Regions from separate parts of the Neorhizobium sp. 05N33 genome, predicted to be linked through region 1. Evidence: predicted binding sites of a transcription regulator. Region 1 holds the regulator's gene; the other holds the start of a gene.
The links. Region 1 encodes HrcA, which represses chaperone genes, less so after heat shock. Its sites were predicted from a motif close to GTTAGCACTCNCNNNNNGNGAGTGCTAAC; they were not measured.

Region 1 (7,210 bases):
TTGGTCGCGCCGCGTTCTTCGAGCGCCTTCTCGACCTTTTCCATCGCCATCTGAAAATCGCGGCTGCCATCCTCACGTTCCGCCCAGTTGGCGGTGTAGACACCCGGCGCGCCGTCGAGCGCGTCGATGACAATACCGGAATCGTCAGACAGTGCGGGCAGGCCGGAGGCCCTGGCGGAGGCGAGTGCCTTGATCGCGGCATTTTCCTCGAATGTCGTGCCCGTCTCGTCCGGCTCTTCGAATTGCAGTTCGGCGGCGGATTTGGCCGAGAAGCCGAAGGGGCCGATCAGTTCGGCGATTTCGCGGATCTTTCCGGCATTGTGGCTGGCGACCACGATCGTCTTGGTAACGAGCTTGCGCATGATAATTCCTATTCGATATTCCAGAGCCTGGGCTCTGCGCATTCCAGGCTGTTGCCGGCCGGATCGCGGAAATAGATTGAGCGGGCACCGTTCGGCCAGCGGAAATCGCTTTCGATGGCAATCCCTGCCTTGTTGAGCTTTTCCTTGATCAAGTCAATCGCGTCGCCCGTCATGCGAAAGCAGACATGTCCCGGTCCCGTCGCGCCATGTGGCGGTACGGGCAGCGCATCGGCGGGCGGTGGCTTGATCGTCTCAGCCGGATTGAAGATCAGCAGGATCCCCGGCCCACAACGGAAGAACACATGTCTGGTACCAGCGCGCAGCACCTTCTCAAGGCCGAGAATGCCGCCGTAGAACGCTTCGGCGGCATCGAGATCATCGGCGTAGAGCGCGGTTTCGAGAATGCCTTCAATCAAACCGCACCTCTTTCAGGTTCAGGCAATCGCCTGCTTCTGCAGCGCCACCAGTTCCTGGGTACCGTCCTGAGCGAGCGCCAGCAGCTTCAGGAACTCTTCCTGGCTGAAGGGCTTGCCTTCCGCCGTGCCCTGCACCTCGACGATGCCGCCGGAGCCGGTCATGACGAAATTGGCGTCCGTCTCGGCAGCCGAATCCTCGATATAGTCGAGGTCGATTACCGGCTGGCCGGCAAAGATGCCGCAGGAGATCGCCGCGACATGGTCCTTCAGCACCTTGTCGACCTTGGTCATCGAGCGGGCTTCCATCCACTTCAGGCAGTCGTAGAGCGCAATCCAGCCACCGGTGATCGAGGCGGTGCGCGTGCCGCCATCCGCCTGGATGACGTCGCAGTCGATGGTGATCTGCTTTTCGCCGAGTGCTTCGAGATCGATGACGGCGCGCAAGGACCGACCGATCAGGCGCTGGATTTCCTGGGTGCGGCCGCCCTGCTTGCCGCTAGCGGCTTCGCGCTTCATGCGGTCGCCGGTGGCGCGCGGCAGCATGCCGTATTCGGCCGTCACCCAGCCCTTGCCGCTGTTGCGCAGCCACGGCGGCGTCTTTTCTTCAAGACTCGCGGTGCACAGCACATGCGTGTCGCCGAACTTCACGAGGCAGGAACCTTCCGCGTGCTTGGAGAAATTGCGCTCGAACGAGACCTTGCGCATCTGGTTCAACTGTCTGCCTGAAGGCCGCATGCTTCACTCCCTGGATTTCTGTTTCCGCCTTCTAAGGCCCCGGCCGAGCTTTTGCAAAGAAAAAGCCCTAATGAGTGTGCAGGCGAATGATCCTGGCTGGCGCAATTTTCCCTTTGGAGAAGGCGCGTCGAATGACTATATTTTGTCGAATGATCAACGGAACGGTGAAGGTCTAGATGGGATTTTCGGCATCGACGGGTAGGGACAGCGGCTCTGTGCTCGATGACCGTTCGCGCGAAATTTTCCGCCGCATCGTGGAAAGCTACCTGGAAAACGGTGAGCCGCTAGGTTCCCGCAATCTTTCACGGCTGCTGCCCATCTCCTTGTCGCCGGCTTCGGTGCGCAATGTGATGAGCGATCTCGAGGAGCTCGGCCTCATCTATTCCCCGCATATCAGCGCCGGGCGCCTGCCGACCCAGTCGGGGCTCCGGTTTTTCGTTGACGCCTTCATGCAGGTCGGAGACCTGTCTGCCGAGGAGCGTGCCAATATCGATCGGCAGATCCGCCCGGCCGACCGAGATCAGCCGATGGAAAGCCTGATGGCGGAGGCAAGCCGTATGCTCTCAGGCGTCTCGCGCGGCGCCGGCATTGTCATCACCACCAAGAGCGATCCGGTTCTCAAGCATGTCGAGTTCATCCGCCTGGAGCCGACCAAGGCGCTCGCCGTGCTGGTCGGCGATCACAACCAGGTCGAAAACCGCATCATCGAATTGCCCGCCGGCGTGACCTCGTCGCAGCTGACCGAGGCGGCGAATTTCCTCAATGCCCACCTGAGCGGCCAGACGCTACCGGAACTGCGTGGCCAGCTGAAGACCCTCAAGGACCAGGTCCAGGGCGAGCTTTATGCGCTCTCGCAGGAACTGGTCGAGCGCGGTCTGGCGGTCTGGTCCGGCGACAGCGAGGAAGGAAAGCCGACCCAGCTGATCGTCCGCGGCCGGGCCAATCTGCTCGAAGGCCTGGCGGATGTTGCCGATCTCGATCGTTTGCGGCTGCTTTTCGACGATCTCGAAAAGAAGGACAGTCTGATCGAGATTCTTGATCTCGCCGAAAAGGGGCCGGGCGTCCGGATCTTCATCGGCTCGGAAAACAAGCTGTTTTCGCTTTCCGGCTCGTCGCTCATCGTGGCGCCTTATCGCGACGGCGAGGACCGCATCGTCGGTGCCGTCGGTGTCATCGGGCCGACGCGGCTCAATTATTCCCGCATCGTGCCGATGGTGGATTACACCGCGCAGCTGCTTGCCAGGCTGTCGCGCTGAATTTTGCGGCCGGACCGGCCCAAGTTTCCCAGCAAGCCTTGATTTTTCCACCTTAAACCTCGATATCGGGCACAAATCCAAGCCCGTAAATCGAAGTCAAGAATAACCGGAGACCGTCATGACCGACGAAACCAACAAGAACGGACCTGACGCAACTGCCGCGGAGAACACCGCGGAAGCCGTAGCATCTGCTCTTGAGGACGCGGCCAACCAGAAGAATGCCGAGGCGCCTGCCGCCGAACCTGATCCGCTGGAATTGCTGAAGGCCGAGAACAACGAGTTGCGCGACCGTTTCCTGCGGCTTGCCGCTGAGATGGATAACCTGCGCCGCCGCACCGAACGCGAAATCAAGGACGCTAAGTCCTATGCGGCGGCCGGCTTTGCGCGCGACATGCTCGCCGTTTCGGACAACCTGCGCCGGGCGCTGGACGCCGTGCCGACCGAAATGCGCGCCACGGCAGATGCCTCGCTGACCACGCTCCTGGAGGGCGTCGAGATGACTGAACGCTCGATGCTGTCCGCTCTGGAGCGCCACGGCGTGAAGAAGATCGATCCTGAAGGCCAGAAGTTCGACCCGAATTTCCACCAGGCTATGTTCGAAATCCCGAACCCTGCTGTCCCGAACAATACCGTCGTCCAGGTCGTCCAGGCCGGTTTCACGATCGGTGAACGCGTGCTGCGGCCCGCTATGGTCGGTGTCGCAAAAGGTGGACCGAAGGCGGAGGCCTCTGCAGAAGCCGCCGGTGAGAAGAGCGCCTGAAGTCTTTGAGAAGCAGGCGATAAGCCTGCTTCTCATTCTAGGCCGGACACTCCCGTTGGTGTTTGCTCGTCGGACTGGCGATTGTTCCAGATCCGTTGAGTTTCCACGCATAATCCCCGCGAAATGCGGCTCAAAAACAAAACCGCCCGGCGCTTTGACAGCGGCCGGGCGGTTCGTTTCGTCCCCACGAATGCATATGCCGTCAGGCGGCGTGGTTGGCCTGTTCCTCGTTGAGGAAGGCATAGATCGCCGAAGCGGAATCGGTCTTGCGCAGCTTGGCGACGAGATCCTGGTCGCGCAGGACGCGGGCGATGCGCGACAGGGCCTTCAGGTGATCGGCGCCGGCGCCTTCGGGTGCCAGCAGCAGGAACACCAGATCGACCGGCTCGTCGTCGAGCGCTTCGAAATCGACCGGCGCTTCAAGGCGTGCGAAAATACCCTTGATCGACGAGATGCTGTTGAGCTTGCCGTGCGGGATGGCGATGCCGTGGCCGACGCCGGTGGAACCGAGCCTTTCGCGCTGCAGGATGATGTCGAAGATTTCTCGTTCGCTCACGCCTGTCAACTTGGAAGCCTTGGCCGCCAGCTCCTGCAATAGCTGCTTTTTGGAGTTTACCTTTAGGGCAGGAATAATCGCATCTTGCTGCAGCAAATCTGCCAATGCCATTCTCTTCATCCTTCGTGCCGCAAGAGCTTGTGCCCTAGGCGAAGGGGAGCGCCGTCTCCGACGCTCTCCCCAAGTTGTTAGTTCTTGATATTGGTGGAATCGATCCAGCCAATATTGCCGTCATTGCGGCGGTACACAATGTTCAGATGTTCCTTGCCGGGGCTGCGGAACAGAAGAACAGGCTCGTCTGTCATATCAAGTGCCATGACGGCGCTTGCGACCGTCATTGTCTTCAACTGCTTCGAACTTTCCGCGACGATGGTCGGCGCGAAATCCTCGGGCACTTCCTCCCCTTCATCCGGTACGCTGTCCATAACAGTGTAGGCAACTTCCGCATAACCATTCACATGGTTGCCGGCATGATGATCCTTGAGCCGCCGCTTGTAGCGGCGCAGACGTTTTTCGATCCGCTGTGCTGCGGCATCGAAACTGATCTGCGGATCATTCGCCTCGCCGGCCGCATGCAGGACGATCCCGGTATCGAGATGCACCTTGCAGTCGGCAGAAAAGCGCGAACCAGCCTTTTCCACGATGACTTGGCCTGAGTAGCCTCCGTCGAAGTATTTTGTAACCGCTTCTCCGATTTGGTCCTCGATCCTTTGACGGAACGAATCGCCAATTTCCATATGCTTACCGGATACACGCACACTCATGGAGTTCTTCCTTCTTGTCGTGACTTGCGTGTTCCAGTCTACGCCAAGCCGTCCCCGCATCCAAGCCGTTCACATGCGACTGGGCCAAATTGCTGCAATCGATGCCTGTCTGGATAATGGGATACGTTTCGTGCCATGCCCCGTGCAGTTGCGGCGGGCTTCTAGCGCCCGATGTTTTAAATGTCAACGGCAGCGGACCTCGGGATTTCTACGTAGGCCTGTGGAAACCCGGGTGTTTCGCCGGTATCTCAGAACGCCGCGACCCCCGCGATCGCGCGCTTTTCGCGACGGCGCTGGACGGAAGAAGGAATGTTCATCGCCTCGCGGTACTTCGCGACGGTCCGGCGCGCGAGCTCGACCCCGCCGCGTTTCAGGCTGACGACGATATCGTCGTCGGAGAGCACCGTCTCAGGCGTCTCCTGGGCAATCAACAGGCGAATCCGATGGCGCACGGCCTCCGCCGAATGGCTGTCGCCGCCCTCTTCGGCCGAGCCGATCGACACCGTGAAGAAATATTTGAGTTCGAACAGCCCCCGCGGCGTCAGCATGTATTTGTTGGAGGTTACGCGGCTGACCGTCGATTCATGCATCTTGATCGCTTCGGCGACGGTCTTGAGGTTGAGCGGGCGCAGGTGATCGACGCCGTGCATCAGGAAGGCATCCTGTTGCCGGACGATTTCGGCGGCCACCTTCATGATCGTCTTGGCCCGCTGGTCGAGGCTGCGCGTCAGCCAATTGGCATTCTGCATGCATTCGGAAAGGAAGTTGTGGTCGTCCCCGTTTTTCGGGCAGTGCTTGGACACCGTCTGGAAATAGCTGTGGTTTACCAGGACGCGCGGGAGGGTGTCCGGATTGAGCTCGACCATCCAGCTGCCGTCGGGCGCCGCGCGCACAACGATATCCGGCGAAATCGTCTCAGACATGCCGCGCTCGAAGCCGGCGCCGGGCTTCGGGTTGAGACAGCGGATTTCTGCCAGCATGTCGATGAGGTCTTCGTCGTCGACGCCGCAGATCTTTCGAAGCGAGGCGAAGTCGCGTTTGCCCAGCAGATCCAGATGTCTGATCAGCGCATCCATGGCCGGGTCGAGCCGGTCTTTTTCCCGAAGCTGGATTGCCAGACATTCGCTGAGCGATCGCGCGAAGACGCCCGGCGGATCGAGCGTCTGCAGCGAGCGGAGGATGGCTTCTACATTCTCGGCGCTTTTGCCGAGGCGGGCGGCAATCTCCTCGATGTCGCCGAGCATATAACCGGCCTCGTCCAGCTGATCGACGAGATGCTGGGCAATCAGGCGGTCGGCCGCATCGACGATCAGGAAGGGGATCTGCTGGTTCAGGTGATCGCGTAGCGTCACTTGGCCGGCGACGAAATCATCCAGGTCGTAGTCTTCGCCGGCATCGCCGCCCGGCATCGATTTCCATTGGCTGAGCAGTTCCGGGGCGTCGGCGCGCCGCGCCGGGCCATCGTCGGGGAAGACGTTTTCGAAGCCCGTGTCGAGCCCTTCGCCAAGCCTTTCGGCGCTGATGGAGGAGGACCCCTCGTACCAGCCGCTATCGACTTCGGCCACTGCCGAACTCTCGCGGCCTTCGGTCGGGTCAAAGTCGTCGGCGGTTTCGAAGCCTGTTTCCGCGTCGTTTTCGCTCTCGTTTGACGTAATTTCGAGCAGCGGGTTCTTTTCGACTTCCTGGGCGATGAACTGGTTGAGTTCGAAATGCGTCATCTGCAGCAGCTGGATGGATTGCATCAGCTGCGGCGTCATCACCAGCGATTGGGTTTGGCGTAGGAAAAGATTAGCGGATAAACCCATGGCGGACGCGAAACTCCCGTGCAATCCCCTTGAACCACCCGGTCATGGATGGCGGACGCTCGTTTTCGGCCAAGCCCCCACAAGGCCGAATTTGCATCTGGCACAAGAATTGCTTTTTTGAAAGATTTGGTCAAGCGCTGCAGTGCGGGAAAGTAAATTTCTTTGGCGCGCTGCAGCGACCGGAACAGCGTCTAGAGGCTGAACTTGTCGCCGAGGTAGAGGCGGCGAACGTCCGGGTTGTTGACAATGTCGTCCGCCCGGCCGTGGGTCAGCACTTCGCCCGCATGGATGATGTAGGCCCGGTCGATCAGGCCCAAGGTCTCGCGGACGTTGTGGTCCGTTATCAGAACGCCAATCCCGCGTGCCGTCAAGTGGCGCACGAGGTTCTGGATGTCGGAAACCGAAATAGGGTCGACGCCCGCGAAAGGTTCGTCGAGCAGCATGAAAGCGGGGTCGGTCGCCAGCGCTCGGGCAATTTCAAGGCGCCGGCGCTCACCGCCGGAAAGCGCAACGGCCGCCGTTTTCCGAAGCTGGCTGATATGGAACTCTTCCAGCA
Region 2 (7,210 bases), on a different contig from region 1:
TCCGTCAGCCTCTATGTGCTGTGGCGAAGCTACGCTGCACTGCCTTGGACAAGATGATCGCAAAACCTCAGGCGGCGGGCAATTGTGGAAGCGAGACGTAGCGAGCATATGACAAAAGGGCCCCGATCGATCGGAGCCCTTCACCGCGAACGGCCTATTTGAGTTCCCGATTGGGAACCGTTTACATCATGCCGCCCATGCCGCCCATGTCAGGCATGCCGCCGCCGGCAGCATCCTTCTTCGGCAGATCGGCGATCATGGCTTCCGTCGTCACCAGCAGACCGGCAACCGAAGCCGCGTTCTGCAGAGCCGTGCGAACCACCTTGACCGGATCGACGATGCCCATGGCGATCATGTCGCCAAATTCGCCGGTCTGGGCGTTGTAGCCATAGTTGTCGGTATCGCTTTCCAGGATTTTGCCAACCACGATCGAACCTTCGTCACCGGCATTCTCGGCAATCTGACGAACCAGCGACTGCAGGGCCTTGCGGATGATGCTGATCCCGGCATTCTGATCCTCATTCTCGCCCTTGATGTTCAGAAGGATAGAGGCGCGAAGAAGGGCTGTCCCCCCGCCAGGCACGATACCTTCTTCGACCGCTGCACGCGTCGCGTTGAGGGCGTCGTCGATACGGTCCTTCTTTTCCTTGACTTCGACTTCCGTCGAGCCGCCGACGCGGATCACGGCGACGCCGCCGGCCAGCTTGGCCAGACGCTCCTGCAGCTTTTCGCGGTCGTAGTCCGAAGTGGTTTCCTCGATCTGAGCCTTGATCTGGCCGATGCGTCCGTCAATATCCGCCTTGGTGCCCGCACCATCGACGACAGTGGTGTTCTCCTTGGTGATCGAGACCTTCTTGGCGCGGCCGAGCATCTCGAGCGTGACGTTTTCGAGCTTGATGCCGAGGTCTTCGGAGATGACAGTGCCGCCGGTCAGGATCGCCAGATCCTCCAGCATGGCCTTGCGGCGATCGCCGAAGCCCGGAGCCTTGACGGCAGCGATCTTGAGGCCGCCACGCAGCTTGTTGACGACGAGCGTCGCAAGAGCTTCGCCTTCGACGTCTTCGGAAATGATCAGCAGCGGTTTGCCGCTCTGGACGACGGCTTCCAGGATAGGCAGCATGGCCTGCAGGTTGGAGAGCTTCTTTTCGTGCAGCAGCACATACGCATCTTCCAGCTCAGCCACCATCTTTTCGGCGTTGGTGACGAAATAGGGCGACAGGTAACCCCGGTCGAACTGCATGCCTTCGACGACTTCGAGCTCGGTTTCGGCGGTCTTGGCTTCTTCGACGGTGATCACGCCCTCATTGCCGACCTTTTGCATCGCGTCGGCAATATACTGGCCTATTTCCTTCTCGCCATTGGCCGAGATGGTGCCGACCTGGGCGATCTCTTCCGATGTGTTGATCTTCTTTGCCTTGGCAAGCAGGTCCTTGACGACGGCGGTGACAGCAAGATCGATGCCGCGCTTCAGGTCCATCGGGTTCATGCCGGCAGCAACAGCCTTGCCGCCTTCGCGAACGATCGCCTGGGCAAGAACGGTAGCAGTCGTGGTGCCGTCGCCGGCGACGTCGTTGGTCTTCGAAGCGACTTCGCGGACCATCTGGGCGCCCATGTTTTCGAACTTGTCGTCAAGTTCGATTTCCTTGGCGACGGCAACACCGTCCTTGGTGATGCGCGGTGCGCCGTAGGATTTGTCGATCACCACGTTGCGGCCCTTCGGACCGAGCGTGACCTTGACTGCATCGGCAAGAATGTCGACGCCGCGCAGCAGCTTTTCGCGTGCATCACGGCCGAATTTGATCTGTTTGGCAGACATGGCAATAACTCCCGGGCCATTGGCCCCATAGTCGTCATCAAAAGGAAATAAAGAAGCGCCCGAAAATCAGGCGATGACGCCCATGACGTCTGCTTCCTTCATGATCAACAGGTCTTCGCCGTTGAACTTGATCTCGGTGCCGGACCATTTGCCGAACAGGATGCGGTCGCCAGCCTTGACGTCGAGGGGAACGATCTTGCCGCTCTCGTCACGTGCTCCGGTGCCGACGGCGACGATTTCGCCTTCCTGCGGCTTTTCCTTGGCGGTATCGGGAATGATGATCCCGCCTTTGGTCTTGGCTTCAGCCTCGATGCGGCGCACGACGACGCGGTCGTGCAACGGCCGAAAAATGGTATTATTCATTTGGGTTCCTTGGCGAGAGCGCAGCCCAATGGCGGGTTCCCGATCGGATATCCTTAGCACTCTTATGCTGAGAGTGCTAGAGCGATTCGTGCCTTAGTTGTGATCCGCCATCCGTGGCACCTCCCTTTGTCGGAGGTACACGCCGCTGCCACCGAGACTACCGCAGATCCCTTGCCACGCCCCTAGCAGAAGCCGTTGAGCTTGAGGATCTTATGGGCGTCAATCGACGCCCGAAGCTCGTCCTCAGAGTTGCGCTCTCCATGGTTTGCGTCCGGATGGTGCATCTTGAGCCTCTGCTTGTAGCGGCTTCTGATCTCCTCCGGTGTCGCATCCGGCGAAAGATCGAGGGTCTCGAAAGCCTTGGCCTCCAATACCTTGAGCTTGCGTCGCTGAAGATCCACCTGCGCCGCCTGGCGTTCTGCAGCGCTTTTACGTGCGTTCGTTGCCTTTGCAGAACCGGAGCGAGCCGTCGAGGGGAGCGGCATTTCCGACGCGCGATTGATACCAGTACCCCAAGTCGGGCGGCTGCCGTTTGCCGCTTCCGTCTGATAGCGCCTAATTAAAGGGTCAGACAGATTTGGCGCAAAGTTATAACCTTTGCCGTATTCCCTTACATGCTCGGGACAGAACAGCAGATACAGCCCTTCAGCATCTCGCCCGACGGGAGCGCGATGGGTGCCATTCTTTTCGCATCCGTCCCATTGGCATTTCGCACGGCTTGGTTCGTGGTCCGGGGCCGGTTTTTTGCGGGTCGACCGCAGGCCAACAAATATCTTTGAATCAGACGTCATCGCGCCTTATACGACCGGCCAATCCTCTCGGCAACGAATATGGATCGCCCAGCCGCATAGATTTTCGAACTGGGGGATCGCCGGATGCCGTCGAAGCGCATGAAAGCAGGGATTAGGGCCATTTCAGCCGCATGATGTTCTCCGACTCGATCCTGCAGATTGCGGATTAGCGAAAACGGGCGGCGGACAGCGCGGATAGATCGATGGCACATTGGCGCCCAGCGATCAGGCCTGCAACAAGCGCGCCGCTGACCGGTCCGGCTGCAAGGCCGACGTGACCGTGGCCAAACGCGTGAACGATGTCTTCGGAAGACTTCGAAAAACCGATCACCGGAAGGCCGTCCGCAGTCGAGGGCCGATGCCCCATCCACCGATCGATATTCTTGCCTTCGGATAGATCCGATAGTGCCGGATAGGTTCCTCTGGCGTGTTTCAGCAGGATTTCGGCGCGGGTCCAGTCCGGTCTTTCTTCAACACTTGCCAGTTCGACCTGCCCGGCGATACGAAGCCCGGCAAGAGTCGGATTGTTGCCCATCTTGCCGTCGCTCGGCATGATCGGCATCTCCCCCTCCGCCAAATGATAGGGAATGACGACGTGGTAACCGCGCTCGCTCTGCATCGGGATCGCGTCGCCGGTCAACGCCGCAAGCTTTTTTGAGTGTATGCCGGCAGCGATGACGGCCTTGTCGCACGTCACGGTGCCCGCCTCTGTCCGGATACCGGAAAGCCGGTTGCCGGTAAGATCGAAACCGGTCGCCCTCGCGTTGATACGCTGGGCGCCGAGACCCACCGCATGATCGACCATCGCTGCGACATAGCCTCCCGGATCCACGCAATGACCACCATCTTCGACGAAGGCAGCAAAGGAATAGCGGGATGAAAGATTCGGCTCGAGTTCATGCAATTCTGCCGAAGATAGTTCTCGATAGGAAACGCCGTTGTCGCGTCGCAGGCGCCACGCAAAAGTCTCTGCCTCGAAAGCCGCGCGATCCTGATACACGTAGAGCAGGCCCTTGCGCCGGATGAGATCCGACCGTCCGATTTTCTCGGCCAGAGCCGCATGCCGTGATGGGGCATCGTGCAGGAGGCTCGCCAGAATTTGCGCGGTCCGTTCGACCTTGGCTTCCGTCGAACCGGCCAGCACGAAGCGCAGCAGCCAGGGCGCGAGGCGCACCAGATGCCGCCAGCGGATGGTCAGTGGTCCGGAAGGGTCGGCAAGATAGCCGGGCACCTTCCTCCAGAGGCCTGGCATCGACATCGGGATGATCGAGGCAGGGCTCAGCCAGCCGCTGTTGCCATAACTTGCGGCGTGGCGCCCGCCGGGTTGTTCCGGTTCGACGATGGTGACCTCGTGCCCGTCTTTCAACAACTCGAGTGCCGTCGCTGCGCCGACGATACCCGCTCCAATGACCACTACATGCATGGTGTTTCACTCTGCGTGTCCAGAATAAGCCGGTTCATTCCTGAAATGCCTCTTCGCGGACGGCCTTGATCTTCGGCAGTGCGACCGCGAGGATGGCGAGCACAGCAAGGACAAGCAGACCCGCCGAAATCGGACGATCGACAAAAATGCCCGGATTACCGCGGGCAAGGAACATCGCTCTACGGAAATTTTCCTCCATCATCGGCCCGAGAATGAGGCCCATCACCAGTGGTGCCGGATCGCAATCAAGCTTGGCGAAGATGTAGCCGGCGACGCCGAAGGCTCCAAGCAGCCAAAGATCGAAGACCGAGTTGCTGAGCGAGAATGCGCCAATCGAGCAGAACACCACGATAGCCGGAAAGAGATAGTGGAAAGGCATCGTCAGCAAGCGGGTCCAGATGCCGATCAGTGGCAGGTTCAAGACCAGCAGCATGAGGTTGCCGACCCACATCGACACAATGACGCCCCAGAACACGTCGGGATGTTCGGAAATCAGCGTCGGCCCGGGTGCGATACCTTGCATGATCAGGGCGCCGAACATCAAGGCCATGACGGCGTTGGCCGGTAGGCCGAGCGTGAGCAGCGGGACGAACGAGGTCTGCGCACCGGCATTGTTGGCGCTCTCGGGCGATGCAACGCCTTCGATCGCACCACCGCCGAAACCTTCGGGCGGATTGGCAACGCGCTTCTCTATGGCATAGGCGGCGAAGGCAGCGAGAAGCGCGCCTCCACCCGGCAGAAGTCCCAGCACGGAACCGATCCCGGTGCCGCGAAGGATCGGCGCAACCATCCGGCGCCAGTCTTCCCGCGACGGGATCATCGAGAAGAATGGTGCGTTGATGGCCGTGCGGCTTTCCGGGTTCTCCAGATCCTTGATCAACTCGCCGATGCCGAATAATCCCATCGCCACCACGACAAAATTGATACCGCTCGACATCTCTTCAAAACCGAGCGTGAAGCGCGGCACGGCAGTTTGCACATCCTGGCCGACAAGGCCGACCAGAATGCCGATGAAGACCATGGCAAGTGCCTTCGGCAGCGATCCGCGCGAAAGCACGACCGAGGCGACAAGCCCGAGGATCATCAGGGAGAAGTACTCCGCGGGGCCGAACAGCAATCCAATTTCGGCAAGCGAGGGCGCGAACAATGCCAGCAATAGCGTGGCGACGGTACCGGCAAAAAAGGAGCCGATCGCCGCCGTCGACAATGCCACGCCCGCTCGTCCGTTGCGGGCCATCTTGTAGCCGTCGATCGCTGTAACAACGGACGATGCTTCACCGGGCAGATTGAGAAGGATGGCCGTTGTCGAACCGCCATATTGCGCACCGTAATAGATGCCTGCCATCATGATCAGCGACGTCACCGGTTCAAGTCCGATGGTGAAAGGCAGGAGGATGGCCATTGTGGCGGCGGGCCCGAGGCCCGGCAGGACGCCGACAAGGGTCCCGAGCAGCGTGCCGATCAGGCACCAGAACAGGTTCGTCGGCAGGATTGCCTGGTCAAAGCCGAGTAGCAGCGCGTTCAGCGTGTCCATGTGATCGTCCTAAAGCCCGAACCAGGGACCAATGATGGCAACCGGCATGCCAAGCCCCTTGACGAAGGCCAGGCTGCAAGCCGTGCCGAGCCCGAGCCCGTACAACATCGATTTCACCGGCCGCAAAGGGCGCGACGCCAACGAGGAGATGACGCAGCAACAGAAGACCGCCGGCAGCAACCCTCCTCCACGAATGACCAGCCCAAACACCACTATCGCTGCAATGATGAACGTGACCTTCGATGAATAAAGGCCCGGCGGCTCTTCACCGGCGTCATGTTTCTCGGCCGTGAAGGCGACGATAAGGCCCATGGCAATCAGCGCCGAGGCGACCAGGCCCGGAAATGCACCCGGACCGATTTTGCGCCAGGTACCATAGGAGAGATCGAGACTGCTCAACAGAAAAGCGGCGCCGATCAATACGAACACGAGCCCTGCGATCAATTGCGGATTGAGACGTGAGGTCATGGGCATTCCTTTCCGTGAGCGTCATTCAATCGCGGGTCGGGGACCAGATCCGGCGGGCGGTAGGCTCGCACCTGCGGCGGTGTGCCGATGAAACGGGAAATCTCGACAAGGCATGAGTTCGGGCTTGGCCCCTGCGTGAGGCGGGAGGTTCCATGATCCGGCGTCAGGACATTCGGATTGCCGTTCAGTTCCAGCGAACCCGGCGTCGAGGGATCCGCCGGATCGAACCAGGCGCCCGTCGCCAACTGCACGACGCCGGGCATGACGGCATCGGTGATGGCAACGACCGCCAGGCATGCACCGCGGGTGTTGGAAATGGTCACCACCTCGCCTTGCGCCAGTCCGCGAGCCGCGGCGTCGTCGGGATGAATGCGCACCGGCTGGCGGCCGCCGCTTTTGGTCCGGCGCGACGGTGCCGCATGGTCCCACTGGCTGTGTAGCTTGTCATGCGGCTGGCAGGACAGGAGATGCAGTGGATAGACGTCCGCCAGTTTGCCCCCCAGCCATTCGGCCGGTTCCGCCCACGCCGGATGGCCAGAGCAATCGACATAGTCGAAGCCGGCAATGAGTTCCGAGGAAAGCTCGATCAGACCGGACGGCGTGTGCAGCGGATGGGCAACCGGATCGGCGCGAAACGCAGCAAGCAAAGGCCTGTCGGCGTCTTGGCTTTCCACCTCGATCAGTCCCACATTCCGAAACGTCGAAAAATCAGGCAGGGAAATGTCGCCTGACGCGGCGTTCGCCTGCGCGTCGGCATAAAGCTTCTCCAGCCATTCGGATTCGCTCAATCCACCGGTGAATGCCGCTTCAGTCCC

Region 2: the regulator HrcA is predicted to act here: its motif matches at 2,232-2,260, upstream of groES (co-chaperone GroES).

What each region holds. Positions count from the first base shown of each region.
Region 1 is NZ_JBFTNK010000002.1:498,020-505,229, reverse strand. Features, by position in the region: gene rdgB (RdgB/HAM1 family non-canonical purine NTP pyrophosphatase) at 1-362, opposite strand, end outside; gene AC1DLT_RS06790 (VOC family protein) at 371-778, opposite strand; gene rph (ribonuclease PH) at 797-1,513, opposite strand; gene hrcA (heat-inducible transcriptional repressor HrcA) at 1,690-2,769, shown strand; gene grpE (nucleotide exchange factor GrpE) at 2,888-3,529, shown strand; gene ptsN (PTS IIA-like nitrogen regulatory protein PtsN) at 3,732-4,196, opposite strand; gene hpf (ribosome hibernation-promoting factor, HPF/YfiA family) at 4,274-4,849, opposite strand; gene rpoN (RNA polymerase factor sigma-54) at 5,098-6,654, opposite strand; gene lptB (LPS export ABC transporter ATP-binding protein) at 6,846-7,210, opposite strand, start outside.
Region 2 is NZ_JBFTNK010000001.1:431,398-438,607, forward strand. Features, by position in the region: gene AC1DLT_RS02090 (sulfite exporter TauE/SafE family protein) at 1-57, shown strand, start outside; gene groL (chaperonin GroEL) at 182-1,816, opposite strand; gene groES (co-chaperone GroES) at 1,883-2,179, opposite strand; gene AC1DLT_RS02105 (J domain-containing protein) at 2,362-2,970, opposite strand; gene AC1DLT_RS02110 (NAD(P)/FAD-dependent oxidoreductase) at 3,137-4,393, opposite strand; gene AC1DLT_RS02115 (tripartite tricarboxylate transporter permease) at 4,428-5,927, opposite strand; gene AC1DLT_RS02120 (tripartite tricarboxylate transporter TctB family protein) at 5,937-6,395, opposite strand; gene AC1DLT_RS02125 (molybdopterin-dependent oxidoreductase) at 6,392-7,210, opposite strand, start outside.